Regions from separate parts of the Pantoea brenneri genome, predicted to be linked through region 1. Evidence: predicted binding sites of a transcription regulator. Region 1 holds the regulator's gene; each other region holds the start of a gene.
The links. The regulator LexA, encoded in region 1, represses DNA repair genes until DNA is damaged. The targets are predictions, from matches to a motif close to TNCTGTATGTACATACAGNA.
Positions count from the first base shown of each region.

Region 2: AABB92_RS03390 (DinI-like family protein) is a predicted target of LexA. The motif match lies at 4,997-5,016, and genes of this name have one in related genera.
Region 3: AABB92_RS11255 (YebG family protein) is a predicted target of LexA. The motif match lies at 4,958-4,977, and genes of this name have one in related genera.
Region 4: mutH (DNA mismatch repair endonuclease MutH) is a predicted target of LexA. The motif match lies at 2,657-2,676, and genes of this name have one in related genera.

Region 1 is NZ_JBCGBG010000003.1:30,876-38,684, forward strand. It holds gene ubiA (4-hydroxybenzoate octaprenyltransferase) at 1-4, shown strand, start outside; gene plsB (glycerol-3-phosphate 1-O-acyltransferase PlsB) at 236-2,659, opposite strand; gene AABB92_RS13765 (diacylglycerol kinase) at 2,788-3,156, shown strand; gene lexA (transcriptional repressor LexA) at 3,262-3,876, shown strand; gene dinF (MATE family efflux transporter DinF) at 3,981-5,303, shown strand; gene AABB92_RS13780 (CsbD family protein) at 5,475-5,687, shown strand; gene zur (zinc uptake transcriptional repressor Zur) at 5,760-6,281, opposite strand; gene AABB92_RS13790 (conjugal transfer protein TraF) at 6,732-7,809, shown strand, end outside.
Region 2 is NZ_JBCGBG010000001.1:745,244-753,052, forward strand. It holds gene AABB92_RS03345 (glycosyltransferase family 17 protein) at 108-992, opposite strand; gene AABB92_RS03350 (hypothetical protein) at 1,182-1,505, opposite strand; gene AABB92_RS03355 (hypothetical protein) at 1,662-1,880, shown strand; gene AABB92_RS03360 (hypothetical protein) at 1,929-2,129, opposite strand; gene AABB92_RS03365 (hypothetical protein) at 2,438-2,686, shown strand; gene AABB92_RS03370 (helix-turn-helix domain-containing protein) at 2,769-3,401, opposite strand; gene AABB92_RS03375 (hypothetical protein) at 3,540-3,926, shown strand; gene AABB92_RS03380 (hypothetical protein) at 3,940-4,251, shown strand; gene AABB92_RS03385 (hypothetical protein) at 4,414-4,680, shown strand; gene AABB92_RS03390 (DinI-like family protein) at 4,719-4,958, opposite strand; gene iraP (anti-adapter protein IraP) at 5,136-5,432, shown strand; gene AABB92_RS03400 (DUF6388 family protein) at 5,634-5,957, opposite strand; gene yedD (lipoprotein YedD) at 6,204-6,686, shown strand; gene amyA (alpha-amylase) at 6,734-7,809, opposite strand, start outside.
Region 3 is NZ_JBCGBG010000002.1:92,082-99,890, reverse strand. It holds gene AABB92_RS11270 (glycoside hydrolase family 1 protein) at 1-1,294, opposite strand, end outside; gene bglF (PTS beta-glucoside transporter subunit IIABC) at 1,307-3,172, opposite strand; gene licT (BglG family transcription antiterminator LicT) at 3,343-4,176, opposite strand; gene AABB92_RS11255 (YebG family protein) at 4,600-4,941, opposite strand; gene AABB92_RS11250 (SIR2 family protein) at 5,090-5,884, opposite strand; gene AABB92_RS11245 (non-canonical purine NTP pyrophosphatase) at 5,881-6,441, opposite strand; gene AABB92_RS11240 (ABC transporter substrate-binding protein) at 6,609-7,520, opposite strand; gene AABB92_RS11235 (amino acid ABC transporter ATP-binding protein) at 7,523-7,809, opposite strand, start outside.
Region 4 is NZ_JBCGBG010000007.1:115,298-123,106, forward strand. It holds gene ptsP (phosphoenolpyruvate--protein phosphotransferase) at 1-1,467, opposite strand, end outside; gene rppH (RNA pyrophosphohydrolase) at 1,480-2,007, opposite strand; gene mutH (DNA mismatch repair endonuclease MutH) at 2,692-3,369, shown strand; gene AABB92_RS20050 (TerC family protein) at 3,469-4,179, shown strand; gene AABB92_RS20055 (YgdI/YgdR family lipoprotein) at 4,298-4,516, shown strand; gene AABB92_RS20060 (NADP(H)-dependent aldo-keto reductase) at 4,657-5,697, shown strand; gene AABB92_RS20065 (GNAT family N-acetyltransferase) at 5,738-6,187, opposite strand; gene AABB92_RS20070 (FCD domain-containing protein) at 6,187-6,960, opposite strand; gene AABB92_RS20075 (PTS sugar transporter subunit IIB) at 7,056-7,373, opposite strand; gene AABB92_RS20080 (glycoside hydrolase family 1 protein) at 7,389-7,809, opposite strand, start outside.

The DNA.
Region 1 (7,809 bases):
GTGATCGTGGTGATCGACAGGCCGGGCGGGTTGCAGGCGGGCTAAGTCCCGACGCGATTCAGCGCAACGGTACCTGGCGCGCAGTCAGGCAACGAGTCAGGCAGCAGAGGATCAGGCCACGAGTCAGGCAGGAAAGGATTAGGCAACGAGTCAGGCAGGAAAGGATTAGGCTGCAACATCATTCAGGCACAAAAAAGGCGACCTTTCGGGGTCGCCTTTTTACTGCGCAGGGCATTTAGTCGTGGGCCACGGCGCTTTCGATGGTCATGCGTACATCGCTGGTGACCAGATCGGCCAGAATGTGCCAGGTCGCCAGGGTCTGCGCGACATCCGCATCACCGCTGTCGCTGATATACCCTTCATCACGCAGCGTCAGCACCAGTGAGGTGAAGACGGCTTTATCGAAGAACTCCGGCGCGTTGATACCGTGCAGCACTGACAGACGTTGTGCCAGTGTGCGGCTCTCTTTTTCCAGCGTCCCGCGGTTAATGGCTGGCTTGGCGCTAAGAATAGAGAAGGTGATGGCATAACGCTGAAGCGTTTCTCGCACCCCGGCCGCCAGCAGTTGCAGCGTACGGTAGCGCGCCGCCGTAAAGCGCAGCTGACCAGCCTCAAGCGTAATCAGTCCCTGACGCGCCAGCTCCTGACAGAGTTCGGTCAGCAGTTGCGGCAGCTCATCGGTCTGCCAGCGCAGGAACAGTTCGCTCTTCAGCATCGGGTAGATCAGACTCACCTGGCGCAACAACTCGGCTTCGCTCATGGTCTGATGCTGCTGCACAATAGCGGCAATCAGCGACGGCATCACCAGCATGTGGTGAATGTTGTTGCGATAATAGGTCATCAGCACCGCCTGCTCACGTGGCAGGATGATGATGTCGCCAATGCTGTCTTTCTCGCTCTCAAACTTATTCATGCCCATTGCATGATCCAGCAGCGCCTCTGCCGAGAGATCGGGCACCGTGGCGTTGGCTGAATAAGGCACGTTACGCAGCAGCTGGGTATAGCACTCAAGCTGCTCAATCAGCTGTTCGCGGGTTAGTGAGCGCTGACGTGAGGCGAGCAGCGCGGTGACGCACAGGTTCATGGCGTTGGCCGCGCCCGCTTCATTGATGCGTACCATTAAGCTCGCCGCGATGTCATTCACGGTGGGCGTTAACCAGCTTGGACGCTGCGGTTCGATAGGATCGATCGACTCACGCCATTCCGGCACGCGCTTGTTGAGATAGTTAACCAGCGGCAGTGGTTCGCCAAAGTTAACGTAGCCCTGGCCGAGGTTGCGCAGCTTACGTAAGCCATGCACCATCTGCATGAAGCCCTCTTTCTCTTTCGCCGCGCCGCGTAGCTCTTTGGCGTAAGTACCCACTTCCATGACATGTTCGTAGCCAATGTAAATCGGCACCAGGGTGATCGGGCGATTCCCCCCGCGCAGCATCGCCTGCAGGGTCATGGCTAAGGTGCCGGTTTTCGGATCGAGCAGGCGACCGGTGCGTGAACGTCCCCCTTCGACAAAGTATTCAACCGAGTAACCGCGGGTGAACAGTTCGCCAAGATATTCACGGAACACCGTGGCATACAGCTTGTTGCCTTTGAAGGTACGACGGATAAAGAACGCGCCCAGACGACGGAAAATCGGTCCGGCTGGCCAGAAGTTGAGGTTGATACCGGCGGCAATGTGCGGCGGCACCAGTCCCTGATGATAAAGCACGTAAGAGAGCAGCAGGTAATCCATGTGGCTGCGATGGCACGGCACATAGACGATTTCATGGCCATCCTGCGCCAGCTGACGGACTTTTTCGCCGCCATTAACATTGATGCCCTGATAGAGCCGGCTCCAGAGCCAGCCCATGACGCGGTCGGTGACGCGAATCGCTTCATAGGAGAAGTTTGCCGCGATCTCTTCCATCATCTCAACCGCATTTTGCTGCGCTTTTTCATGGGAGATTTTTTTGCTGCGCGCTTCATCTTCAACCGCTTTTTCAATCGCTTTCGATTGCAGCAGACGATTAAACAGATCCTGACGTGCCGGTAAGCGTGGGCCAACCGCCGCCAGCCGCTGGCGGGCGAAATGAATGCGCGCCACCCGGGCCAGTTTCTGGGCGATTGATTGGTCGGTGCCGTGTTCGGTTGCCATGCGGCGCAGCGAAACGGTCGGCGAGAAACGGACAAAACTGTCGCGTCCATGCCAGATCACCGCAAAGAATTTCTGCACGCCGTTCAGCACCCGCAGGTGCGGCGTATCTTCGCCCTGAACCTCACGACCAGGCGCCCGGCCAAACATCACCGTCACCGGCAGCATCTGGATATCCAGCTTGGGGTTATTGCGATGCAGGTCCAGATAATCGTGAAAAATCTTCACCGATTCGACGCTGGGCACAAAATAGGGGAACACACGCGGGCCATCGTGGATAAAAACGTGGCGCGGCAGCAGCGAACCATCAATCTCCAGCGGAGAAAGCGGGTCGGGCAGATGATGCCGCAGGCACTGCGCGCGTAAAGTCAGTAAGTCAGCCTTCGAATCGTAAGGCAAAACGTACATAATGGGCCGGGTCGGGTCCAGACCATGTTCAGAAACGGGATCGGCCGGAATGGCCTTACTCTTTACCAAAAACGACAGTGGTAAATTCAGTAATTTGTAATAAAGTTTACGCCAACCTGACATAGACAACATGAAGCCTCTTGTTAGCAAAGCGCCGCAAGCATACCAGAAAGCGCAGCGAAGATCTGTGGTGGTGCCATTTGCACGCAGCCCAGACATTGACGTCAATCCGATGAAAGGGTTCCACTTATATGGCAAATAATGCCACGGGTCTTGTAAGAATAGTAAAAGCCGCAGGTTACTCATGGCAGGGCCTGCGTGCCGCCTGGCAACACGAAGCGGCTTTCCGCCAGGAGGCGCTGGCCGCGCTGGTGGCCATTATTGTGGCCTGCTGGCTGGATGTCGATATTGTCTCTCGCATCCTGATGATCGGGGCAGTGGTGCTGGTGGTCATTGTTGAAATCCTCAACAGCGCCATCGAGGCGGTAGTGGATCGTATTGGCCAGGAGCGCCACCCTTTAGCCGGACGGGCAAAGGATATGGGCTCGGCGGCGGTGCTGATCAGCATCTTACTGGCACTGTTTGTCTGGATCGCGCTGCTTTGGTCGCATTTGCGATAAGCCTTCCACAACGCGCCAGATGGCGCGTTTTGCCTGAGAATCGGTTTCCATTTCACCAATACCTGTATATACTCACAGCGACTGTATAAACAACCAGGGGGCGGGATGAAAGCATTAACCAGCAGGCAGCAGCAGGTCTATGACCTGATTCGCGACCATATTACTCAAACGGGCATGCCGCCTACGCGTGCAGAAATTGCCGCGCAGCTGGGTTTCCGCTCGCCGAACGCGGCAGAAGAGCATCTGAAGGCACTGGCACGCAAAGGGGTGATTGAGATTGTCTCTGGCGCCTCTCGCGGTATTCGCCTGTTGATGGAAGAAGAAGCATCTGAAGGTCTGCCGCTGATTGGCCGGGTTGCTGCCGGTGAGCCGATCATGGCGCAGGAGCACATCGAAACCCATTACAAAGTGGATCCGGGCCTGTTCAAACCTTCTGCCGATTTTCTGCTGCGCGTCAGTGGAATGTCGATGAAAGATATCGGGATTATGGATGGCGACCTGCTCGCGGTACATAAAACCCAGGACGTACGCAACGGCCAGGTTGTTGTGGCCCGTATTGATGATGAAGTGACGGTTAAACGCTGGAAGAAGCAGGGTGCTATTGTGCATTTGCTGCCTGAAAACAGTGATTTTGAGCCGATCATTGTCGATACGCGCGCCCAGTCGCTGACGGTAGAAGGTCTGGCGGTCGGTGTGGTTCGCAACGGCGAATGGCTCTGAGTCTGACATAACCGCGCATTCGTAGCGTCTGATGCTATTCTGTCTGCCCTAATTTTGTCGCTGCTGCTCCCCTCTCTGCAGCGACACCGAGCACGGAACTGCGAATGCGTTTTTTAACGGCTACCGACAAAAACCTCTGGCGGCTGGCGCTGCCGATGATCCTTTCTAACATCACCGTTCCCTTACTGGGGGTGGTCGATACTGCTGTCATTGGTCACCTCGACAGCCCGGTCTATCTGGGCGGGGTTGCGGTCGGCACGACAGTCACCAGTTTCCTCTTCATGCTGCTGCTGTTCCTTCGGATGAGTACTACCGGCCTGACGGCGCAGGCTTTTGGTGCCGGCGATAAAATGGCGCTGGCACGTGCGCTGACCCAGCCTTTAATTATTGCGCTGCTGGCTGGCGTGCTGTTCATCTGCCTGCGCTCGCCGATTACTACGCTGGCGGCCGATCTGATTGGCGGCGATCCCAAAGTTTTGCAACAGGCGGCACTGTTTATTCAGATCCGCTGGTTAAGTGCGCCCGCCACCCTGGCAAATCTGGTGATCCTTGGCTGGCTGCTGGGCGTGCAGTACGCGCGTGCGCCGGTCATCCTGCTGGTGATCGGCAATCTGGTCAATATTGTGCTCGATCTGTGGCTGGTGATGGGGCTGCACTGGGGAGTGGCAGGCGCGGCAACCGCGACCGCGCTGGCGGAGTATATAACGCTGGTCGTCGGGGCAGTGATGGTCTGGCGGGTATTGAAACTACGTGGCATCACCACCGCAATGCTGAAGCAGAGCTGGCGCGGCGATATTCAGCGGCTACTGCGTCTTAATCGCGACATTATGCTGCGTTCGTTAATGCTGCAGCTCTGTTTTGCCTCGCTGACCGTGCTGGGCGCACGTATCGGTCCGCAGGTGGTGGCGGTGAACGCCGTGCTGCTGATGTTTATCACCTTTACCGCCTATGCGCTGGATGGTTTTGCCTACGCAGTCGAAGCCTTCGCCGGTGAGGCGCATGGCGCGAAAGATGGCAGCAGGCTGCTGCGCGTCTGGGATTCTGCCTGCCGACAGGCGCTGGTGGTGGCTCTGATGTTCTCAGTAATTTATGCGTGTTTCGGCTCGCATATCGTGGCGCTGCTGACCTCGATTGAACAGCTGCAACAGGCGGCCGATCGCTATCTGATATGGCAGGTGATCCTGCCGCTGGCGGGCGTCTGGTGCTATCTGCTGGATGGCATGTTCATCGGTGCAACCCGCGGCCGGGAGATGCGTAACAGCATGATGGTGGCGGCACTTGGTTACTTCCTGACCTTGCTTAGCGTCCCGCAGCTGGGCAACCACGGCTTGTGGCTGGCGGTCACCGTTTTCCTGGCGCTGCGTGGCCTGTCGCTGTGGCTGATCTGGCGTAAACACTGGCAGCAGAACAGCTGGTTTAACGCCTGATAGCTGGCATCTGATGTCCTCCGGCTACAGATTATTCTGTATTGTTCCGGCAAACCTAAAATCTTCTACTACAATTAACCGTAAGCAGCGCAGTGAATCAGCGCTTTATATCGTCATTTTGTTTTCTTTCAAGATAAATGATGTAACCAAAGGATGACATAGAGGTCTGCCATGAATAAAGATCAAGCGAGCGGCAACTGGAAGCAGTTCAAAGGCACAGTAAAAGAGAAATGGGGCAAGCTGACCGACGATGATATGCAGGTTATCGAAGGCAAACGCGATCAGCTGGTCGGAAAAATTCAGGAACGTTACGGCTATGCGAAAGAAGATGCAGAGCGTGAAGTAACGGACTGGGAAGGTCAGAACAAAGATTACCGTTGGTAATCACAAAGATTTACGGATAAAGCTCCTACCCGCCGGTACGCTCATACCGGCAACCGCACAAGGATGTGCACATTACCCGCGTTTTCCCCGCTTTTTACCCTCACTTTGATGATCGTGCTGACAACTTTCATGATGGGTGCAGGCTTCGACTTCGACACAATTCTCACATAATCCATGCGCTTCAATCACGCTATGACGCAGGGCAAACTGTGCCTCACCAGCCAGTGTGGCGATAATCTTCTCTACTCCCTGCGCCTGCTTTTCGGTTACCGCCGCACAGCGATCACACACCAGCATGACCGAGGTGTGTGCCGGTGCCTCGAAATGGTGACACATTACGTAGCTATTATTGGACTCCACCCGGTGGATAAAGCCCTGTTCCAGCAGGAAGTCCAGCGCCCGATAGACCGTAGGAGGCTTGGCCTGGGGTTCGCTAACCCTGAGTTGATCCAGCAGATCATAAGCGCTGATCGATCCTGGCTGCTCAGCCATTAATCGCAACACTTCAGCCCGCTGCGATGTCAGACGCACGCCGCGCTGCAGGCACAGTTTTTCCGCCTGGGTCATTATTTGCTGTGACGTCATGTTTGACATGGAAACTCTCCGCTGGATAAGTGATGTTATTTTATCACACAAATTTTCGCGGCGCAGAGGTTGGTTTTTGCCTGATAAAACAGCAAATTCTGGCCGGTGGTCGATTAAAAACGCTGTGTGAGCATCAGGAGAGGCCGCTATCGGCACCCAATCAGATCCACTCGCCGACCGGTTAAGGTGGCCTTTTCAGCGCTTTTGCTTTGCATCTCACTGAGTTAAGAAGTAATGTTCAGCAAGACTTAAGAAATGTCTGGTATTATTTTATTTATTACCGGGTATTTTGAACAAAAATAAAGTTTTATTGATTGGAAAACATCCAATCCTTTGAATTAAGCGACTGTTTCCTTTGAATTCACAGCAATAACGCGTTAGCCAGGGTTCACAATAGGGCTAACAAACTATTCAGTCGTTGAATGTTTCAACGGCATTTTCTCAGGTGATGGCAGGCAAATGGTGAAAAAATCCGCTCAACGCTCAGCGCTGAAGTACACCGCTGTAGTGAACGCGCTTTTCCTTTCTTCTTCCGCCATGGCGGCGGGGACCTGGTATGATGCACGCAATGACGCCATGAGCGGAACCGGCGTCGCATCTTCTCTTTATGGCTCAGCCGTGCTGGCCAACCCGGCTTTGATGACGCGAGCTAAACCCGACGATAGCGTCAGTATTATTTTCCCTTCAGCCGGTATTCAGGTCACCGACAAAGATCACCTGATCGACAAAGTGGATGACATCACCGATACCGTTGATCGCTACCGCGAGGTGATCGGCAACCTGACCTTTGCCGATTATCTGCGTGGCTATCCTGAAGTGCGCGCTGCTTCAGGCGATGTCGCTAACCAGTTAAGTGATTTGCGTGGCAATAAAGCGGACGGCAACGCCGGGGTGGCGCTGGCGGTCACTATTCCCAACGAGACGCTGCCTTTCGCCTTTATCACCAAAGCCTATGGATCGGCTCATGTGCGAGCCAATGTGGTCCAGAGCGATATCGACTATCTGCGCGGCGTAGCTAACGGCACGGTGCTTCCGCGTCCGGGCGATCAGGACAATCTGCGCTCCAGCGCCAACGGCCTGGCGGCGCTGGTCACCGATTATGGCGTCGCACTGGCGCATGAGTTCACCATTGCCGGTCAGCCGGTGTCGGTAGGCGTCACGCCGAAATTGCAAAAAACCTGGCTGTATAACTACACCGCCAGCATTTACAACTACGACAAAAGTGACATCAACAATAGCCAGTATCGCAGCACGGACACCGGCTTTAACGTTGATGCCGGTCTGGCGACCACGTTTGCTGAAAACTGGACGCTGGGCATCACCGGTCAAAACCTGGTATCCCGCGATCTGCAGACCAAAGAGGTCAACGGCTTCCGTGATACTTACCAGATCCGTCCGCTGGTCACCACCGGTCTGGCCTGGGATAAAGGTCCGTTCACCGTGACCGGCGATGTCGACCTGACTGAAACCAAGCGTTTCAAAACGCAGGAAAACAGCCAGTATGCGGCGGTCGGTGCGGAATATCGGGTGCTCGACT
Region 2 (7,809 bases), on a different contig from region 1:
CCGCCTGCGAAAACGGCCTGTGTGCGTAAGGCGGTAGCGGTGACCCTGGCAATGCAGCCGGACCTGCGCAGTCACTGAAGCGAGTGCCGGCTGAATGCGGCGCGGCGTTACTTGATTAAATGACGTAAGCGGTGTTGATTATCAACCAGCCACTGTGGGAAATGCTCACTTGTCACCGGCAGAATCTGCATTTTGCGCGGGCGGTTCCAGATATCAATATTGTTCTCGACACAGCGTCGGATGTGGTCCGGATTGTTAAATTCCGGTCGGTCATGCTCCGTATGAGAAATACAGGACATTTTTTCACTGATTCGTTCATCACTCATCACCCAGGAAAAATGCCATCCGCCCTGTTTAATCACCCGGGTGCGTAAGTTGAGCCACTTCCAGCGAAGCCAGTTTTCACGGATCGACGTCCCACGGCGTTTTACGTTGCGCAGCAGTTCCGGTTGTCCTTCAAAGAACTGACACAGGGTTTTATAGGTCACCATTTTTGCCAGGGTGGCGCAGCGCGGTGTGCCGTCATCATTTAACACCCGCACGTTAAATTTAAAATTGAAATATTGCTGATGCAGCGTGGTGCATAAATGATGGTGGCTGAATTGCTCAATCGCCTCGGGTAACGGAATTTCATCGACGTCTGACACAATAATAATGTCGTCGTCTTTGGCGTCCTTCAGGCCGCGCATAATGGTATTACGTGCAATGGTTTCATTTTCCCACGGGTCAGTTTCGCCCGCGTTAACCATAGAGCTGTTTGATTTAAACGCCTGCTGATGAAAAGTCGGTACCGCATCATTCACCACATAAATAATCTTATCGCGGAAGCGGCTAAACTTTTCGATATCGAAATGGAGTTTCTCGCGTTTCTTGCCGGTGAAGGTATAAAGCGATTCAACAATGACAAAGCGGTCAACCACATGCTGAAGGGTGTTTAAACGCATCTCCAGCAGCAGGTCTTCGTCATAGTATAAAAAACAGTCATAAATCATCAGAGTAACAACACACCAAAGAATAAACCGGCCTAACCTATCAGAGCAATCTGACAAAATGAAGCACAAAAAGCTAAATTCTTGATCGTACCCTTACGATTTCTTAGCAGACAGCCGCTGATCCACCAGCAACAGGCCTGATAGCGTAGGGAACTCAGACAGCGCTCTTACACTCAGCAATCATCGTCGCTACCGCAGCGCGGATATCTGCCGCCTGGGCGTCATAAAAAAATTCACGCTGGTTTCGCTGTGATTGAATTTGTCTGTTTCGATCCAGGCGATAACGGTTCCATCACCTTGTTCAAGGTTATAGCGTTGCGCGCCGCCGGGCAGGGGATCATCCCGTTCAAGCGAAAGACGCTGATTAATCGCGGCTGAAAACAGGCAGGACTGCACCTGATAAGGATGCGCATTAAAATAGGCGGTTTGCAGATGCGGATGTAAGCCGACCCGGCCGGTATCGACGCAGCCAGCAGTAATGCTCAACATGAGCAGCAATATTATTTTCTTCATCGGTTCAAATCCCGTCACTTTTGCCTTCATCTCACTGCCCTTTACAGGACGATCCGCAAGCAGCGTGCGGCGTGAAAATTGTTTAGCCCGCCACTGCGCGAATCCCGCTCAGGGTGGTCTGAACTATACTTATCTTTTTTCTGACAGGAGGGCGAAATGATCAATCTTCGAGAGATGAATGAGAAAATTCATCAGGTGCTGCAGGCTGACGAACCGTCCGGATTCACTGAGCAAACCGCTGAACGGGTGTTAGCGGTAGTAAAGTCGTACTGGCAGGACGGCGATGAGACGATAAGAAACGACATCACGCAGAAGCTGTCGCGACTGGAACATTCTGGCGTGCCATTCCCGGAAAATTATCTCGATAAGCTCTAACGTGGTCACGATAGCGGTGCGCCCCTGAACGGGGCGCGTTGCGGCGTATCAACTTGCTTTATACGGATCTTTTTTATCATCCTGACTGTCGTCATTCTTGCGTGGCACTTCGCCGTGATCTTTCGGCGCGTCAGTAGCAGGATGATCGTCTTCTTCATACGCATTGCCTACGTGCGGTGCCGCTTCCGGCAGGCTCTTGCTCACTTCACCTTCGTGTTTACGTTCTTCATTGGTTTTATGTTTAAACATGGCTAACTCCTTTTGTTCAGTGTCTTAAGTCTAGACCAGCCGTCGTCAACCTGACGGGACGGAGCGGTCTGAAATAAAAAAAGCCCGCGCGAGGCGGGCTGAATCGGAGTTTTCTCTCGTGTGGTGCACGGCATTATTCGTTGCGTGTCTGTGTGCAGCGGGACCATGCTAACCGTGCCAGGCAGACGCGTGAATGGACAAATCTGTTATCTCACGTGCGGCAGGTCACAAATTAATCGATTAATAAATTCGATTGAACGGATTAGTAAAAAGCATATAGTGACCAGCGTTACCAGGAGATTGAAATTATGTTACGAGACTATTTAAAGATTGAAGCTGATGATCAGCTGATTAAAAACGGCACCGTGAGCCTGAAAAATCGCGGACAGGAAGACGTGACCGAATGGACCATCGTTAACCCGCACGGTGTCAAAAAAGGCGGCGTGACCCTGTTCGACAAACTGAGCACCCGCCGCTCATGGTGTGTCGGCTATCGCATCACGCAGACCGATCTGCACGGTAATGTGGTGGTGGATAAGCTGACTGACGCATTGTAAGTTGCCTGACCTTTGTCGTCATTTGCCGTAGTAAAGTGTGTAATTTGAAGTAATTAACCCGCATCGCAGCGGGTTTTTTTATTCAGTGCTGACGGTAACGACGCAGTTCGACCAGCGTGCCGGCCAGCCTGAGGCCATCGCGACCAGAGTGCATCAAAGGAAAATCGACGTTAACCGGTGCCAGTTCAAACTGTGTAATGCCGTTTTCCGGCTCGCGCAGCCGGTAAGTGCGCAGCAGCGCAACGTTCTGCTGCAGCGCCAGTACGCTGTCACCCGGCATCGGTGATACCGCCGGATCAATGATCACCACATCATCACGCAAAATGGCAGGCGCCATCGCCAGCTCCCCAACCCGCACGGCAAAACTGCGCTGAGAAAGTGCCATATCGTTATGCATCAGAAAATCGCATTTCACCGTACCGGCATCCTTCAGCCACGGCACCACGTCGCGCTGATTCAGTAAGGGAATCTGATGCAGCCCGGCAAATCCACTTTCGCTGAAAACAGGACCATCGCCATCTATCAGATAGGCCGGTGCGCAGCCCAGCGATTCCGCCAGCCGCAACAGATTCTCACCGCGCGGTAACGTCTCTTCTTTTTCCCACTGTGAGATCGCCACATGGGACACTTTTACCTGCTCCGCCAACTGCTTCTGCGTTAACCCCAGGTTTTTTCTTCGGTGGCGAATACGGTCGCCCAGCGTTTCGTTTTTCATCTGCTTGACATTCAGGTTAAGAATGACTTAAGTATACTTAACCCTGGTATTTAAGCAATCTTAAATTTCAGGCAGGGGACGTGCCTGTTGTAGCACGCCGTGGTGTTCCAGTGACCTTACCGGGTAGAGGGGTGCGGCATGGAAAGTAGTTTAATTACCAGTATGGGTGCGTTGGTTTTGGGTGGGGGCGCGGCGGCACTGTTCTGGAAACCGTTATTGGCGGGCATTGCGTCAATCGTAACCAGCAATCGGGCCGGCGGCGAAATTATAACCAGTTACAAAGAGCAGGTGGTGTTGCTGAAGGAGAGCAACGTACTGATACGTGAAGAGAACGATGAACTACGCGAACGACACGACAAAAATTTGCGGCGTATCTCCATGCTCGAGACCGATCTTCGGCTGATCAAAAATGCATTAGGTATTTTGCTGGCCATGACCGAGACCGATCATAGCGATAAGTTCCGCAACGAAGTCGATCGCCTTATCTCAACTCTGGAGGATCGCAGCGATGGTTACGATAAATAGTCCGGTTACACCCATGCTCCTCAAACGCAAGATTATTCTCGGCGGCGTGATGCTCGGCTGTTCGATGATCTGCGTGCTGATGACTATTCTGTTTCTTTACGTCAATAATGCCGCCAACAAGCGGGTGGAGGAGATTCGCAAGGATTACCGCAATGTCGCCGCAAAACGAGATGCGCGGGTGGATTTGCTAACCAATCAGGTGAGTGCGCTACAGCATAAGCTCGATGCGATACCGGACCGCACCGCGATCAAAACGGTCGATAAGGTGAAGGAAGTGGTGATTGAAAGTGAGGGGCCTGCGACGCATTCCGGCCGTAAACCGTAACTTCCGATTATTCTTAGTGCGGCTTCGCTATTATCGACTAGATTTAAATCTCCGGGCGACATTTTCTTTCGAGATTTTCGCAGGAAAGGCGCCCGCAGGTTGGCCGGTTGATGAACCGCTACGCCAAATCACTTTGGATAACTGACCAGAAGGACATTTAGCATGAGCGATTCAACAGAAACCAAGACCAAAAACGATTATCTACGTGACGTGACCTCTCAGCTAAAAGAGATGCGACACTACGCGCAAACCAACACCGAGACCCTTTCAACTCATTGGTTAGCCTTCGATGCGGGTGAATACAAAGATAAGGTGAACGCCGATCGTATCGATGCACTACTCAACAAGCAGGGTAAGATGCTGGAAGATCTGGATGCCGCCATTCAGGACATCGAAATCGAAATTAATCACAGTGAGCAGGAGAGTTAATTGACCTCCCGCTAACTGATGCGGTGGCCGTTAAAGGATTAATCGGCCACCAGCCACATTTCCGCTTCGTCGAACATCTCTTCAACTATCCGCGCAATCGTCGCTTTATCGTTCTTACTCAAATCAGTATCAATCGCGTTACGTTCCATCGGCTTGACCTTAACTTCAATGTCAGGAAACACCCGATGCACCCGTTTTTCCAGCTCTTCGAGAATCATCTCGCGAGCACCCGGCAAACCGGCTACGTTTCGCTTGTCATAAATCAACTCAACAAACATGATGGCAATCCATTCAGGGCAAAATCGCAGAGATATAATACTGTAAATAAAAACAGTGGCAAGGCGATGCGCCCGATTACGGCTAATTTTTTTTATGTTATGCCGGACTGCATCCTGGTCTGGCTTATTGCGGCATCATCGCGACATAATGGCACTCCATACATCAGGAGAAGTGCGATGCGACAACTGGTCATTGATATTCTGCTAAAACTGGCAAAAATGGACGTCGACGCGAAAGAGCTGACCGCTCAGCTCGAAGCGCAATCGCTGCTGGTCGCTGCGTTGCTGGTGCAGGCCAAACAGGACAATACGCTGACCATCACCGAGACGGTACAGGATGCGATTGTCACGGCTTCACGTTCATCGACCGAGTTTTTGCAGTCCGACGTTGACCTGCTGCTGACGCACATTAATCGTCTGCTGGCGGTGGCACAGTATGTGGAAGTTAAAGGAAAGATGGCAGAAGAAGAGTAGCGACGGGAAAAAAATTCGCCTCTGGAGGTGGAAATCCAGCAACACCTCCAGAGGCAGTGCAAAAGCACTATTCGTTCAAGGACAATCACGACCGAAGTCGTACGATGAAGTTATACACTTTCCTCGTACTTGTACAACTTTATCGGTGGTTAAACCACTGGTTGGAGGTGTATAAAAAATACACCTTCCAGTCCCGCCCGATCAGAGTTCGTTTTTGATGCAAAACTCTTCCCAGCTCATCCCCAGTGATTCAGCATGTGATTTGAGATAGGTCTCGATTGCCTCAGCCGCCACGGCTTTGTCTGGTTCAGCCAGTTGAATCGAAAAAATCATTCCATCCAGATTCTTCTGACGTAAAAAGGCCGCATAGATGCGTTCAGCGTGCCATTCACGCAGCTGGCGCAGGGAAAGATTGGCAGCGCGGGCATCGCTTTCGGTCAGCTCATCAAGCGCCGCCTGGAAATCGGGATGGGCGGTAAAGAACATTTCGCGCGCCTGCGCGTAATACGCTTCTGGAGTTTTCATAGCCAGGTTCCTGAAAGTCAGTTGCAGCGCGTCAGTGTAGCGGGTTGTGCCTGACTTGTCAGGACGCGCGCAAGCAGACTGGCGCGTTAGCGGATAAATGTCGCTTAGCATCGGCTGAGTTTGCCTGAGTTGCGCGGCAGCGCTAAAAAAACCGCGCCGGGCGCGGTTGGATCAGCCAGATACCTTGCGCACCTCAGGGGAAAAATTATAACGTAGCCGCCATTGATGCGATCTTAGGGATTAAACATGAAAAAGTGGATGCTGATTGCCGCGCTGGCGCTGAGCGGATGTGCACAAATCAACGACTATGACAGTGCGGTACAAACGCCGGCACCGGCTAATCTGCAGGGTAACTGGCAAACGGTCGGTCCGCAGCGTGGCCTGATTAGCGGTCAGGCGATAGGCAGCCTGATTATCAATGCGGATGGCAGCACACTGGATTGCCGTCAATGGCAGCGGGTTATCGCCAAACCGGGCAAACTGACCTTGCTGAGCGGCGATTATGTCAACGTCACGCGTCAGGTTCGGGTGATGCCGCTGGTGGTTGATAACGGTGAACTGAATTATGACGGGCTGACGCTGCGTAAAGTGGCACGTCCAACCGTGGAGTGCCAGCAGGCGCTGGACGAAGTGGCGAAGCAACCCAAGGCCAGTGTGATTCAGAATATTGAGCCTCAGCTGTTGCATACCCGCATCACTGAAAACAATGCGGCGGCATTAGCGCAATAAGTGACGCTGGCAGGGCGTCAGCCCTGCCAGATCCTCTGTTTTAAGTCTTAGTCTGCGACCACCCAGACGCTGACGCTGCCGGCGTTGCAGACAAACACCGCATTACCCTGTTCATCTGCGGTAATGGTCTCTTCGCGGTTCGCCAGATAATCACGCCACACCTTACCGGCATAGCCTTCGCCCATCGCCACGCTTTTCTCGCCTGCATCGCCATTCGACATGATAACCACACAGCCCGGCTGGGTTTCGGTGCCGCTGCGGCTAAAGGCGACACAGTTGGGATGGTCGAAATAGTCGGTCTGTGCGCCCCAGCCATACTGCTGGCGCGCGCGGATCAACCCTTCCAGCTCCGGGATCACCGGCATCTCAATCTTATGTTTCTCGCCGTCGCCGCCGGTATCTTCATAACTGGCACCGAACAGATCGGGATAGAAAATGGTTGGCACGCCTTGTTCACGCAGCAGAATCAGCGCGTAGGCCAGCGGTTTAAACCAGGCTTCTACCGGCGCTTCCAGCGACTGCAGCGGTTGCGTGTCGTGGTTGGCGACGATCGTTACCGCATGCCACGGATCGGCGACCACCAGCGAATTAGCAAAGATCTGGCTCAGATCGTAAGCGCTGCCGGCGGTGGAGGCCTGATGGAAGTTCATGTGCAGTGGGGCATCAAACAGCATGGTTTTGCCTTCCACCTGATGCACATACTCCTGCAGCTTATCGGTTTCGAACGACCAGTATTCAGCGACGATAAACATCGGCTCTTCAGCCACTTCCTGAATGTGATCGATCCAGTCTTTATAGAACCAGGCCGGAATGTGTTTCACCGCATCAAGCCGGAAGCCGGTGCATGGCACCTGTTCCATCACCCAACGCGCCCAGTACTTCAGCTCTTCGCTCACCGCCTTGTTGCGGAAATCGATGTTCGCGCCCATCAGATAGTCGAAGTTGCCCAGCTCATTATCGACCTGATCGTTCCAGCCTTCGGCGGTGTAATCGTTAATGATTTTGAAGACGCCGTTTTCATCCGGGTTTTCAATATGGTCTACGCCGCTAAAGCATTTGTGGTCCCAGACGAATTTTGAATATTTTCCGTTGCGCACCGGAAAGGTGAATTTAGTCCAGGCTT
Region 3 (7,809 bases), on a different contig from region 1:
GATCGACATAAATGAAGCCGTAGCGCTTAGAGAGTTCAGCTTTCGATGCGCTGACCAAATCGATCGGTCCCCAGCTGGTATAGCCCAGCACCTCAACGCCGTCGTCGATCGCCTCGCGGACCTGCACCAGATGGTCGTTAAGATAGCTGATGCGATAGTCATCCTGCACCATGCCTGCTGCATCTGGCTCATCCTTTGCGCCAAGGCCGTTTTCAACGATAAACAGCGGTTTTTGATAGCGGTCCCACAGCACGTTTAACAGCGTACGCAGCCCGACCGGGTCAATCTGCCAGCCCCATTCCGAACTGGCAAGATGCGGGTTCGGCACCATGCTCAGGATGTTACTTCGTGCGCGCTGGCTATGTGCTTCGTCGGCGGTTACGCAGCCGGTCATGTAATAGCTGAACGAGATAAAATCGACGGTCGATTTCAGCGCCTGGCGATCGGCATCGGTGATATCCAGTCGGATGCCATTATCGCGGAAGAAACGCAGCATATAGCCCGGATAACTGCCGCGGCACTGTACGTCGCCAAAGAACTGCCAGCTGCGGTTTTCCTGCAGCGTTTTGAACACATCATCGGGCTTGCAGGTCAGCGGATACATCAGCCCGCCGAGCAGCATGTTGCCGATTTGAGCGTCAGGAATGATCTCATGACAGGCGTTGACCGCCAGCGCGCTGGCCACCAGCTGGTGGTGAATGGCCTGGTAGACTTCGCTTTTGCTGCTGCCGTCCGGCAGTCCGACGCCGGTCATTGGCGCGTGCAGCGACATATTAATTTCGTTGAAGGTCAGCCAGCGCTTCACTTTATGCTGATAGCGCGCAAAAACGGTGCGGGCATAACGTTCAAATAAATCAATCACCTGACGGTTGCCCCAGCCGCCGTACTGTTTTACCAGTGACCACGGCATTTCATAGTGTGACAACGTCACCAATGGTGTGATGCGGTGCGCCGCCAGTTCATCAAATAGCCGGTCGTAAAAGGCCAGCCCGGCCTCATTCGGCTGCGGATCGTCACCGTTCGGGAAGATGCGCGTCCATGCGATAGAGACGCGCAGACAGCTGAAGCCCATTTCGGCGAACAGTTTGATATCTTCCGGGTAGCGATGGTAGAAATCGATGGCGATATCTTTAATGCTACTGCTGCCGGGCTCACGCTCGACGATAGGACCAAATATGCCCTGCGGCTGGACGTCAGAGGTGGATAGCCCTTTACCCTCTTCGCGATAAGCGCCTTCGACCTGGTTTGCGGCCAGTGCGCCGCCCCATAAAAATGTACTCGGGAAACTCTTCATCACGTGCTCCTTTTAGTCGTGGCTTACGCTGAGCAATGGCGCACCGGCAACCACGGTGCTGGCCGCAACGGTCACCACCTGCTGATACGCATCGCTGTTACTGATAATGATCGGGGTCGCCAGATCGTATCCGGCGTCAATAATGGCCTGACGGTCAAAGGTCAGCAGCAGGTCACCCGGCTGCACTTTGTCGCCGACGTTTACATGGGCGGTGAAGGGTTTGCCGTCGAGTTTGACGGTATCGATCCCGACGTGAATCAATACCTCGATTCCGCTGTCGCTCAGCAAGCCAATCGCGTGTCGGGTCTGGAACAAGGAGGCAACCATGCCGGAAAACGGCGCAATAACCTGATTTCCTGAGGGAATAATGGCGGTACCCTGACCGAGCAGGCCGCTGGCAAAAGTGGCATCAGGCAATTGGTCGAGTGCCAGTACGCTACCGGTCATCGGTGAGAGCACCTCATTGGCACTGAGGGTAGCGGGCAACGCGGCCTCTGACGGACGGCGCGCACCCGGCATTCCCGCCAGCAGCGTCATTGTGAAACTCAGCACCAGCGCCACCAGCGTGCCGATAATGCCGCCCCATAGCGTACTGTCGACGCCACCCGGCGGGATCATCTGGGCAATAGTAAAGATATTGGCAAAGCCGAAGGAATAAACATGGGTATCACTGAACCCGACAATGGCACCGCCGATCGCTCCGGCGACGCAGCCAAAGTAGAACGGGCGACGTAGTGGCAGGTTAACGCCATAGACAGCCGGCTCGGTGATGCCGAAAATCCCGGCGGTGACCGAAGAGCCCGCCAGCACTTTCTGGCGCGCGTCACGGGTACGAAGCAAGACACCGAGCGTGGCACCTACCTGTCCCATTACCGCAGGCAACAGGATCGGTGCCATGGTGTCGTGACCCAGCACCGCCAGGTTGTTGATCATCAAGGGCACCAGTCCCCAGTGCAAACCGAAAATTACGCAGACCTGCCATAGTGCGCCCATCGCCGCGCCTGCCAGCCACGGAGCCTGCTGGTAAATCCACTGATAGCCATTCGCCAGCATCTGGCTCATCCCGGTCGCCAGCGGTCCAATCAGCAGGAAGGTCAGAGGAACGGTGATCGCTATGCAGATCAGCGGGGCAAAAAAGTTTTTCACGGAGGAAGGCAGAAAGCGGCTGCTCTGTTTTTCCAGCCAGCAGCTCAGCCAGGCGGCAAGAATAATCGGGATCACAGAGGAGCTGTAGTTAATCCAGGTTATCGGAATGCCAAAAAAAGCCTCGGTCACCGCCCCCGCCTGCTGGCTGGCCTCAAAAGCCGCAATCATAGTCGGATGGGTGAGTGCTCCACCAATGCTCATGGTGATAAACGGGTTGCCGCCAAATTTTTTCCCGGCGGTATAGCCCAGCACCAGCGGGAAGAAAAAGAACAGCGCATCACTGGCGGCGAACAGGATCTTATAGGTGCCGCTGTCGGGGGACAGCCAGTTGCAGACCACCGCCAGCGCCAGAAAGCCCTTGAGAATACCGGAGGCGGCCAGGATACCGATAAACGGAGTAAAAATGCCTGATACGATATCAATCAGGCGGTTGAACAGGTTGATCTTGTCGCCCTTCCCGTCATTGATGCTGGGTGCGTCTTCCGCCAGTCCGGCCGCTTTGCTGACGGCCTGCCAGACATCGTGGACGTGATTGCCAATCACCACCTGAAACTGACCGCCGCTTTCGACCACCATGATCACGCCTGGATTCTCCTTCAGACTGCGGGCATCGGCTTTGCCGTGATCCTTCAGCTTGAAGCGAAGCCGTGTGGCGCAATGTACCAGACTGACGATATTCTCTTTGCCACCGACGTGGCCGAGAATATCTTTCGCCAACGCGTGATATTCCATCTCGATTTCCTTATAGCCGTGGCCCGCGGGCGCCGGATGACTGAGTAAAAAATAAAAAAAAACCCGAGAGCAGCCTGTGTGTTCAGGCCGCGCTCAGGTTTTGCCTGCGTTATGCAGTAACAATCCTGTTGAAGTAAAAATCCAGTTGCAGAAAAATCCAGTAATAGCGTCTAGCGTGCTTCTTTTCTCACCCGTTCGATATGAATGGTGAGGAACATAATTTCTTCCGCAGTCAGCTCGCGCTGATAGCTTTTTTGCAGGTGCTGCGCCAGCTTTTCGGCACATTTCCAGGCGTTGGCGTAGTTATCTTTTACTGCCCGATGGAGGGAGAGATCGTCATCCGGCACCACGGTACGCGTCAGCATTCGCTGGGCAAAAAACTTCAGATGAGTCACAAAGCGCTGGTAGCTCAGCGACTCTTCATCATATTCAATCTGTAACTGATACTTCACCAGCTGCAGGATTTCCTGCAGCACCCGGGTTACGTGCATAACCTCCGGCATTTCGCTGTTGAGCTGCGCCGTTACCAGATGCAGGGCGATGAAGCCCGCTTCATCCTCCGGCAGCTGGACGTTCAGGCGCTGAGCGATAATGGCCCGCGCTTCCTGCCCCAGTTCAAATTCTTTCGGGTAGAGCCGTTTAATCTCCCACAGCAGCACATTTTTGATGGTCAGGCCTTTATGTTGCCGTTCAATCGCAAAATGGCAGTGGTCGGTGAGGGTGATATACAGGCTCTCCTGCAAGGTCCCCAGCCGCTGGGCGGCAAGCTGGATGATGCGATCGCAGGTGGTCATCACCTCCAGCGGAATTTGGCTTAACAGATCCCCCAGCCGATGCATCAGTTCGTCGCTTTGCAGCGCGAAAATCTTCTCAATGCGCGCCTTATCAAGCGTGTCGCCGACGCGTCTCTGGAAGGCCAGACCGCGCCCCATAACGACCTGTTCGCCGCCGTGTTTATCCTGAACAACCACCACATTATTATTAAGAATTTTGGCGATTTTCATTGGAACCCCAGAAACAAAAAAACCTGACCTCCGGCATAAGCCAGAAAATCAGGTTTTGCCTGCCGAAGCAGTAACAATCCAGTGGCGGTACTGTATCAGTTTCAATCGCAGCCTCAATAGCTTACGAAAAGAAACGTGATACAGATCGTTCTTACTGGTGTGATTTGCAGCAAGGCGAGATCAAAAATATAACCCGCTACAGGTAAACCGCGAGATGCCTTAAGGGCCGTCATTACGGCGAACGCGACATAAACGCGCAGATCTTTCAGCGGAAAGGATTTTCAAAGCAGAGTGGTTTGACGAGACGGCCTTTCAGGCAAGGCGTTTTAACAAGGAGGTGCGCAAAGCGGCATAAGGTGAAGATCGGTGCCAGACACAGTCAAAACAATAACGCCGGAAGGATCGCTTCCGGCGTTAACGGGGTCAGGCTGCTTTTACCGCGCGGACTTTTTTACTGCCAGTCTCTTCAGCCTTGTCATCGGCGCTGTCTGATGCCGTCTCAGGCTGACGGGCATCAGCAGCAACCGGCTCAGGCAGTTTGCTGGTACGCAGAATATGCTGCACAGCATCTTTCTGCTCGGCGATCAACAGGCCCAGGGTTTCCGCCTGCGTCTCATCCAGCGCGGGTTGATGCTGTAACAGCCAGTCGGTGAAGGCTTCGGCCATATCGAGCATTTTGTCGTAGGCATCGGCCTCTTTTTTATTGGCAAACGTCATCTTCTCTTCACCCTTTCTGACTACTACAAATTTTGTTTCGACAGCCATGTTTTTGCCCCTCGGATACTGTGTATACATACAGTATATCACGACGATGATGCTTTTCCAGCAGAGAATAGAGTTTATCGGTTATCCCCGGCATAACCTTAACCGGGCACAAACTTTAACCACTCTGTCGGGGAAGGCGCGTTGCTGGCTAGACCAGCAGCGCCTCAAGAAAATCGGCCAGCGCTTTACGCGGGTCATCCTCTTCCGAGACGATCATCTCAATCCCCCACTGTCCAAGTACCTCTTTTGCCACTGGATTATTGCGGTTGGTAAACAGATACGATTTCGGACGCGCCGTCGCCAGCCCGGTGCGGCCCCACATTTTAGTCAGGCGGTAAAACAGCAGCCGGATATTAAAATCGCTGATGCTGTAGCCGACAAACAGCACCGAATTGCCCATCACGTCGTGGGTCAGTTTGATGTCGAGCGGCGAATCGAAATAGAGCCGTTCAAAGTAGCTGCTTTCATCCAGCACGATAGAGGTGTCATCATCGAAATCGCCGTGCAGCTTGATAATGTGACGTTTATCTTCGGTCAGCGACACCAGATCGGCGGCGTTAGCCACTTTGTAATACGGGACGCCATGCGCATCGTGTGCCGCTTCCAGCCAGCGATCGTAGTTGGTGGTATAGATGCGGGAAAAGTTGCCCTGGGTGATCATGGTGTGGATTTCTGAGGTCCGGACATCAATATCCGGGCGGTGCCATTCGCGATCCATCCAGCTGCGCAGCGGGCCGAGCGATCCTTTCTTCTGTTTGTAATATTCCGCCAGCGACAGATGGGTACCATAGGTGTTAAAGATTTTCGGATCGTAACCCAGCTCATTGGCGAGATGGGCAATCAGCTCATGCCACTCCGGCAAACCAAGATTGCGAGAGATACCCGCGCCGGCAAACAGAATCAGCTTACCGGAATCATAAGCACGTTTAAGTTCAGGTTTCATGCAACTCCCCGAGCCGTTTTCAAAAAAGTGGCGAAGCGATCGAGCGCGATGCGCCGCATCGAAATCTCATTCTTGAGTTCACCCATTTCGGCAAATGTCTGATCGTAACCTTCCGGGATAAAGACACAATCCCACTGAAAGCCGCGTGTGCCGGCCGGTTCGGCGGCGATGGTACCGCGCAGTTCGCCGGAAAACTGATACATTTTGCGACCATCGCAGTAGCCCAGCACGGTCTTAGCCGTCACGGCCTGGCTATCGAGCCCCTGCACCAGGGCGGTAAAACGCTCCGCATCCAGCCGGTTCCAGAAGATGCGGGTCAACCCGGCTGGCAGGCCATTCAGGCCATCCAGATAGAGTCCGGTATGCTCAACGAACAGCGGTCGTCCAATCAGTGAAAAGGCCTTGGTCAGCTTATCGCGCACCAGATCGAGTTCGTTTTCAGTCTGAATTTCTTCGATACGACGGGAGATGGGCAATACTTCGACCCCGATAGGTTCGAGGATTTTGCGCACCTCCGCCAGCTTTTGCTCATTGGCAGAAAGGAATCTGATTTTCATGGGGCTTCCAGGTTAATTGCTCCGCCGCGCGCTGAATCGACAGGCGGGCAGGATAGAACACTAACGCTGGAGAGTGTAGCGCAATTCTGTGGTCCGTCGCCGTGATGGCCGTTCAGCCGGAGTAGAGAGGCAGGCAGAATAAACGGCGCCGAAGCGCCAGAGAAGGTTCAGTACTGAATGCCGGGGGGATTTACCGTGGAGTGCGCGATGGCTTCATCCTGTTCGCCCCAGCGCGTCAGAACCTGCTGATACTGACCGCCGCTGATGGTGCCATCCATGGCCGCCTGCAGTGCGGGTGCCAGACCGTTACCCTTTTTGGTGGTGACCGCGACCCAGGCGCGAAACGGCCCGCTGCCAACCAGTTTTGTTTGTCCGCGTGACGCCGCCTTCCACGCTGCCATCGAGTGCGGCCCGAACATCGCATCGGCACGTCCCGACAGCAGGGAAAGCGTGGCCGAGGCGTCATCGGTCAGATAGATCGGCGTGACTGCCGGCAACCCTTTGGCCTGGTTTTGCCGATCCCAGCTCAGCAGGATGCGCTCCTGATTGGTGCCGGACGCCACGATGATGCGTTTACCGGCGATATCGGCGGGCGCATTGATCGCGCTGATTTTACTGTCACTTTTCACCGAGAAAGCGTGGTTATCGGCGCGATAGGTGGCGAAATCGAACTTCTTTTTGCGCTCTTCGGTCACGGCGATGTTAAACATCGCCACATCGTAGCGGCCCGCGGTGATCCCCAGCGGCCAGTCCTCCCACGATGCCGGCACCAGCTTCAGTTTTAATCCCAGACTGTCGGCCAGCAGCCGGGCAATATCGGGATCGCTGCCGATCCGCGAGACATTATCCGACGCCAGCAGTGACAGCGGCGGCGAGTTGGTGGCGGAAGTCGCCACCGTCAGGGTGCCTGGCTCAATAAAAGTAAAGTTTGCCGGAATTTTTGCGATCGCTGCCGGATTGGCGGGCGCATGAATCGGCGTTTCATTTTGCCGGGTGTCACGTTGTTCAGCGGCGGAAGTGGCCAGCGGCGACAGCAGCGACAGCAGCAGCAATGACAGAGGGCTCAGCTTCATCGTCATCCTCACAGCACGCGCGCCAGGAAACGCCGGGTTCGCTCATGGCGCGGATTGTTCAGTACCTGGCTGGTGCTGCCCTGCTCTACGATCCTGCCGTCGACCATAAACACCACGTTATCCGCCACTTCACGTGCAAAGCCAATCTCGTGGGTAACGATCACCAGCGTGGTGCCGGAGCGCGCCAGTTTTTTGATCACGTCGAGCACCTCGCCGACCAGTTCCGGATCAAGCGCTGAAGTTGGTTCGTCAAACAGCATCACCCGTGGATTTAGCATCAGCGCCCGGGCAATGG
Region 4 (7,809 bases), on a different contig from region 1:
CAGCTGCAACATGCCCTGATACTGCGCCACCTGCTCCTCTTCTGACGGAAAGCCATTTTGCAGCATGAAGGGAATTTCAGTGCGGTAGAGACCGATGCCGTCAACCCAGCTGCCCAGCGCCTGCTCATGTTCCGGACTTAAACCGGCATTGAGCATCACCTGTACGCGCTCGCCGCTTTTCAGCTCACCCGGTTGATCGACTACTCCTTCCGCCATCTTGCTCAGCGCATTTTCTTCGCTGATCAGACGCTGGTACTCCTGCACCAGCACCGGTTCGGGATCGATTAACAGCTCGCCACGGTAACCATCGACGATCAGCAGCCGTTTATTCAGCTGATGCGGCAGAATATCCGCACCCATCACCGTCGGGATACCCATAGCGCGCGTCAGGATCGCCGCGTGGGAGTTGGCGGCACCATCGCGCACCACCACCCCGGCAAGCCGTTCGTGCGGCAGCTCGGCCAGAGAGGTGGCGGTCAGCTCATCGGCCACCAGCACGAAGCGCTCCGGCCAGGCATTGGTGCCCACCAGCGAATCATCGAGGTGAAATAACAGCCGCTGACCCAGCACCCGCAGATCGCCTGCGCGTTCGCGCAGATAGCTGTCGGTCAGCCGGGCGAACTGTTCGGCAAACTTCTCGATTACCTGTTTAACCGCCCACTCTGCCACCGATCCACGTTCGATCTCATCGAACAGATCTTTCTTCAGTCGGGCATCGGTTAACAGGTGCGAGTAAAGGTCGAAGATCGCCGCGCTCTCTTTCTGCACGCTGGCGCTAAACCGTTTGCTGAAGCGGCGGAACTCACTGGCAGCTTCGCTCATGGCGAGCGACAGGCGTTCACGTTCACGCTGAACATCCAGCGTTGACGCGGCGGAAACCTGGTCGAGCAGCGGCTGCGTCTCATCGACCCAGCCCGGTGCCACCGCCACACCGGGTGCTGCCGCAATCGCGCGCACCCGGGTCTGGCGGAACTGGCCAAACAGCTGGCCCATCTGCGATTGCGACAGCAGCGCCGCCATCTGCGTGGCCAGCGTCACCAGAAACGATTCTTCACTCTCATCGAACTGGCGATGTTCCCGCTGCTGGACCACCAGCACGCCAAGCAACTGGCGACGGCTGATAACAGGCACGCCGAGGAAGGAGCGATAGCGCTCCTCTTTAACTGCGGGGATATATTTAAAGCTGGGGTGACTCTGCGCGTCGGCAAGGTTGATCGGTTCGGCCAGACGGCCGACTAACCCGACAATGCCTTCGTCAAACGCCAGCGTTACGGTGCGACCACGCGGCTTTTTCAGCCCGCGCGTCGCCATCAGGTAATAGCAGCGACGATCGTGATCGGCGAGGTAAACGGAACAGACTTCCGTTTCCATCGCCAGACAGATCTCATTGACCAGAATGTCGAGTGCTTCATTCAGACGCGGCGCACTCGCCACTTTTTCTACAATTTCGCGCAACTGAGTGAGCATAAAGGGCGTGGCCTATCCTCTCTTACGTCGATGGGCAGGATTGTTTCGCTGCCCCGCACTCTCCTGCATAGACATCACCACGCCAGCGAATTCCTTCATTACCCGGCGATAGACGTCGCGCTTGAAGGAGACAACCTGACGCACCGGATACCAGAAGCTCACCCAGCGCCAGCCGTCGAACTCAGGCGTGCTGCTGTGCTGCACATTGATATCCGCGTCATTAGACATTAACTGCAGAAGAAACCACTTTTGTTTCTGGCCGATACATACCGGCTTTGTGTCCCAACGCACCAAACGTTTTGGCAACTTGTAGCGCAACCAGTTACGGGTAGATGCAAGTATTCGAACATCTTTACGGTGTAACCCCACTTCTTCGAACAGTTCGCGATACATCGCCTGTTCAGCGGTTTCACCGGGATTGATGCCTCCCTGAGGAAATTGCCAGGAGTGCTGTCCAAAGCGCCTGGCCCATAACACTTGTCCTTGCCTGTTACAAATTACGATACCAACATTCGGGCGGTAGCCATCATCATCGATCACCGGACTACCTCAAAGCTAAATTTGAATAGCCTGATTGTTTCACACTCCTTACAGGCGGTAAACCACTGGATTCACGGGGTGTTAAGCGTAAAACTTCGGGATAACTCACAGAGAAGCCATTAGTTATAAACAATCGGGGTCAGAAAAGCCGATCTTATTCACCTTTTCTGTGGATAGCTTTGTGCAGAACGCGGGAGTTAACTGAATAACCCTGTCAGGCGCGTCTGCATCGTCAAAAAGCGATAATTAACTATCACTATGATTATAAAGACAAAAATAGATGAGTTAACAAAATACGCTCAGGTTAAATAGCCGATTAAACTGTCCACTCTTTACAGTTGGGCGAATTTTAACCACCCAGCATGTTATCCACAACGAATCGTTCAGCCTTAGGCCAGAGCGGGCAAATTATGGTCAAAAGTGGGAAAGTCAAGGCTGTAAATGGAACCAGTACCGCACAGTCAGGCCGGTTATCCCATTTTTCTGTGGATAACCCGGTATGAGATCCTGTTCATTGTTGCGAGTAAGTTGGGATAACCTGAAGCGTCCGATAATATTGCCAGGGCCAATCGGTAAAAAAAGCACGATCTATCATGTTATTATCCCCACTCAGCACGGTGAATATTTCGGGTAAACCCACTGTGCAACATACTGTATATTTTTTGAGCAATGCGAGTCTTCACTATGAACTACCTGCCAGCACCGCCTGAAGATGAAGCCACCCTGTTAGCCCGGGCAGAGGATTTAGCCGGGTTAACGCTGGAAACGTTGGCCGAACGGGCAGGTCTGACGATGCCTGCCGATCTTAAACGCGATAAAGGCTGGGTGGGTATGCTGCTGGAATGGCATCTCGGGGCCAGCGCCGGTAGCAAAGCCGAACAGGATTTCGCCCATCTCGGCATTGAGCTGAAAACCATCCCGATTGATGCCAGTGGCAAACCGCTGGAAACCACTTTTGTCTGCGTCGCGCCGCTCACCGGTAACAGTGGCGTTACCTGGCAGACCAGCCACGTGCGACACAAACTGGCGCGGGTGTTGTGGATCCCGGTCGAGGGTCAGCGGGACATTCCGCTGCGCCAGCGCCGGGTCGGCGCGCCGCTACTCTGGAGCCCCGACGCGGAGGAAGATGAGATGCTGCGGCAGGACTGGGAAGAGCTGATGGACATGATCGTGCTGGGTCGGGTTGAGCAGATCACGGCACGGCACGGTGCCTGGCTACAAATCCGCCCCAAAGCGGCCAACAGTAAAGCCCTGACCGAAGGAATTGGCGATCGCGGCCAACCGATCCTAACCTTACCGCGCGGTTTCTACCTGAAAAAGAGTTTTACCGGACCGCTGCTGGCGCGCCACTTCCTGCTTTAACAATGACATTCTGATCTGACGTGGCGCAATTTTGTGGGAGAGAAGCAAATTCAGTGCGTATAATCCCCGTTTAATTTTCGTTTAGGATTGAATGTAGGTATGTTTGAGTGGATTGCCGATCCCAATGCCTGGCTGGCACTGGGAACCCTGACCATCCTTGAGGTGGTGCTGGGTATTGATAACATTATTTTCCTGTCGTTAGTGGTCGCTAAACTGCCAAAGCATCAACAAGCCAGCGCGCGCCGTATCGGTTTGTTAGGCGCAATGTTAATGCGTCTGGCCCTGCTGGCCTCTATTGCCTGGGTCGCCCGACTGACGAATCCGCTGTTTACCCTGATGGACCATGCGTTCTCTGCCCGCGATCTGATCCTGCTGTCTGGGGGTCTGTTCCTGCTGTGGAAATCGAGCATGGAGATCCACGAAACCATTGAAGGTAACGAAGCGGAACAAAAATCTAACGTCCATTCGTTCCTTGGTGCAATCGTGCAGATCATGCTGCTGGATATTATTTTCAGCCTCGATTCGGTGATTACCGCCATCGGCCTCTCCGATCATCTGTTTATCATGATGGCTGCGGTAGTGATCGCGGTGCTGATGATGATGTTCGCAGCCCGTAGCATTGGTGAGTTCGTTGAGCGCCATCCGTCGGTCAAAATGCTGGCATTAGCCTTCCTGATTCTGGTCGGTTTCACCCTGATTCTGGAGAGTTTCGCGGTTCATGTACCAAAAGGTTACATTTATTTCGCGATGTTCTTCTCAATGGCGGTTGAATGCCTTAACCTGATGCGCAGTAAGAAAAAAACCGCATAGAAAAGTCAAGGGCGAGCGTGCTCGCCCGCAAATTTTCAGATTCCTACGATTAACCCGGCCGGCAAAACGATTTATTACTACACTTTTTGCAGTCGATGATGTGTGGAGATGAGGCGTGATGAAAGGATGGGCAGGTATCGCCATTGTGGCACTAACCGCAGCGATGTTAAGCGGATGCAGTTCTGATTATGTAATGGCAACGAAAGATGGCCGGATGATTATGACCGAAGGTAAGCCGACCATTGATAAAGAGACCGGGCTGGTGCAGTACACCGATCAGTCGGGTCACGCAGTACAGATTAACGGCGATGAGGTCTCGACCATCATTGAACGCTAAGTGCGAAATTGTCTCGCCTGCCACAGATTCCCCGCTGGCAGGCGATTTCCCCGACTTTTCCCCCTTCCTTCCCCGCCATTGCTCGCGCTATAGTCCCTGAGGACACAACATTCCATTCCATAAAGAAAAGGAAGCTGGCAATGCACTATCATCGTATTCCCCATAGCACGCTGGAAGTGAGTCAGCTGGGGTTGGGCACCATGACGTTTGGCGAGCAGAACAGTGAAGCCGACGCCCATGCCCAACTGGATTTGGCTATTCGTTCCGGCATTAATTTTATTGATACCGCCGAAATGTATCCGGTACCACCGCGTCCGGAAACCCAGGGTCTGACCGAACAGTACATTGGCAGCTGGCTGAAGCAGCGCGGCAGCCGTGACAAAATCATTCTGGCCAGCAAAGTGTCGGGCCCGTCGCGCGGTAATGATGCGTCGATTCGTCCTAACATGGCGCTGGATCGCAAGAACATCCGTGAAGCGCTGGATGCCAGCCTGAAACGCCTGAATACCGACTATCTCGATCTTTATCAGCTGCACTGGCCGCAGCGTCAGACCAACTATTTTGGCAAGCTGGGCTATCAGTACAGTGAAACCACCGCCCAGGTGACGCTGCTGGAGACGCTGGAAGCGCTGACCGAGCAGGTTCGCGCCGGTAAGATTCGCTATATCGGGGTGTCGAATGAAACCGCATGGGGCGTAATGCGCTATCTGCAACTGGCGGAGAAGCATGAACTGCCGCGCATCATCAGCATCCAGAACCCCTACAGCCTGCTGAACCGCAGCTTTGAAGTGGGCCTGGCCGAAATCAGCCAGCATGAAGGGGTTGAGTTGCTGGCTTACTCCAGCCTGGCGTTCGGTACTCTGAGCGGTAAGTATCTGAATGGCGCGCAGCCTGCCGGTGCCCGTAATACCCTGTTCAGTCGCTTTACCCGCTACAGCGGCGAGCAGTCGCAGCAGGCGATTGCCGAGTATGTGGCGTTAGCCCGCCAGCACCAGATTGATCCGTCACAGATGGCATTGGCTTATGTGCGTCAGCAGCCGTTTGTTGCCAGCACCCTGCTCGGTGCGACCACGCTTGAGCAGCTGCAGACCAATATCGACAGCTTCAATCTGACGTTAAATGCAGAGATTCTGGAAGGCATTGAGGCGATCCACCGCCGTTATACCTATCCGGCACCCTGAGTCCTCCGCTGCCGGCCGCCACGAGTGCGGCTGGCACACCTTATATATCCCGATAATAGAGCTGCACGCGCTTATCGGGATACTCCAGCGCCTCGCCCTGCGACTGCCAGCCAAAACGGTCATAGTAGCCGCTGAAGGTCGACCATAACCACAACCGCGAATACCCCTGATCCTGGGCGTGTGCAATCACCCGCTGCTGCAACGCGTCGCTGACGCCTTTGCCGCGCGCGGGCGCATCGACATACAGTGCGGCCAGCCACGGGAACAGATCCTGACGGCTGATCAGATCGCATCGCCAGAAACCTGCCGTGCCGATCGCCTTGCCTGCCTCAACGGCGACAAAAGTGACCGGGAAATCGGCGCCGCTCAGGCTGCTGGCGACGATGCTGGCGAAGAAGTCACGGCTGCTGGGTTCGCCGAAAGCGCGCCACTGCCATTCGGTAATCTGATCGGCAAAATGGGGCACAGCGCTGAGCGGCACAATCTCCATTACATCAGTTTCCCCTGGAATATCGGCACTGAATCAAACAGGTAACCGTCGAAGTCAGGCGCATCCGCATCGGACAGCTCAAGCAGCGTATTCTTCACATTCTCAAGATGCTGCCAGGTGGCCTGCCATGCGCCCATCACATCGCGACGACGCAGAGCGGCCAGAATGGTCTGGTGATCGCCCAGCCATTTCAGGCGGTAGGCGCGGGTTTCAAACTGGGGGCGCAGTTGCTGCCACAGCGGACTGCTGTCGTGATGACGCCAGATACTGGTGACGGTGTCGAGCAGCATCTGATTCTGACTGGCTCCCGCCAGCAGCAGATGAAATAACTTGTCGTTATCCTGACTGCTGTCGTTGGCGGCGATGGCCCGCTGCTCCTGCTCCAGCGTGCGGCGCAGATTTTCAATATCCGCTTTGGTGGCCATTTTAGCGGCAAACGCGGCGATGTTGCTTTCCAGCAACTGGCGCGCCTGCAGCATTTCAAACGGACCGACATCGCTGCGGAAAAAGGCCTCTTCTTCATCATCGCTGGCGGAGGGAATGCGCATCACGTAGACGCCGGAACTCTGGCGAATATCCACCGTTCCTTCCAGCTCCAGCATTAATAGCGCTTCGCGGACGATGGTCCGGCTGACGCCCCAGGTTTCAGCCAGCTGGCGTTCAGGCGGCAGGCGCGATCCCACCGGATAGTGTCCGTCGCAGATTTGCTGGCGCAGATGCTGACCAATTTCCTGATACTGTTTTTTTTCTTGCGGCGCTTCGGCTTTGTCCACGCTGTCACCCTTTGCAATCATTGCGCTAACGGCATTGCCGCCGTTCCCTGCGCGACAATGCCCGCGAGCCAGAGAAGTGACCCGCAAACTGAGACTCAGTGTATCAAAGCCAGCGCCTGATCGAGTACCTTTGCGCCATTCAGGGTGCCATAGGCAACAGAATCGATTACCGCAATCGGCAACTGATAGCTGTCGGTCAGTTTTTTGTTCGCTTCCAGCTTAAAGCGCACCTGCGGCCCCAGCAGCACCGCCACCACCTCGTGGCCGTAATTTTGCAGCTCCTCTTGCAGGTTCTGCTCGGGAATGGCGTAGATGTGGAAGGCTAATCCACGCGCGGCGGCCTCTTTTTCCATCCGCGTTACCACCATTGAGGTCGACATGCCTGCGGCACAGGCCAGCACAATACGTTTCATCCTCGCTTCCTCTTGTTATTTCGGCTCATCATCAAGCCACAGGGTAAATTGCTGACTGTCGCGCAGCGCCCGGAACCAGTGGGCGGATTTCTTCATGCGACGCTGACGCTGGTTATCTAAGTCGATTTCGATCAGGCCATAGCGGTTTTTGAAGGCGTTCATCGGCGAGACGTTGTCGGTGAAGGCCCACAGCATATAGCCCTGACAGTTGATGCCCGCCTGATGCGCACGGACCGCCTGATGCAGGTGCTCGCTGATAAAGTGAATGCGGTAGTCGTCCTGAATTTCCCCCTCAGCGTTTTTAAATTGCGCTTCGTTTTCGACGCCCATTCCGCTCTCGGCGACAAACCACGGGATGTTGCCGTACTCATCACGCATCCGCTGCGCCATATCCCAGATGATTTCCGGCTGAATTTCCCAGCCGCGTGAACGGTTC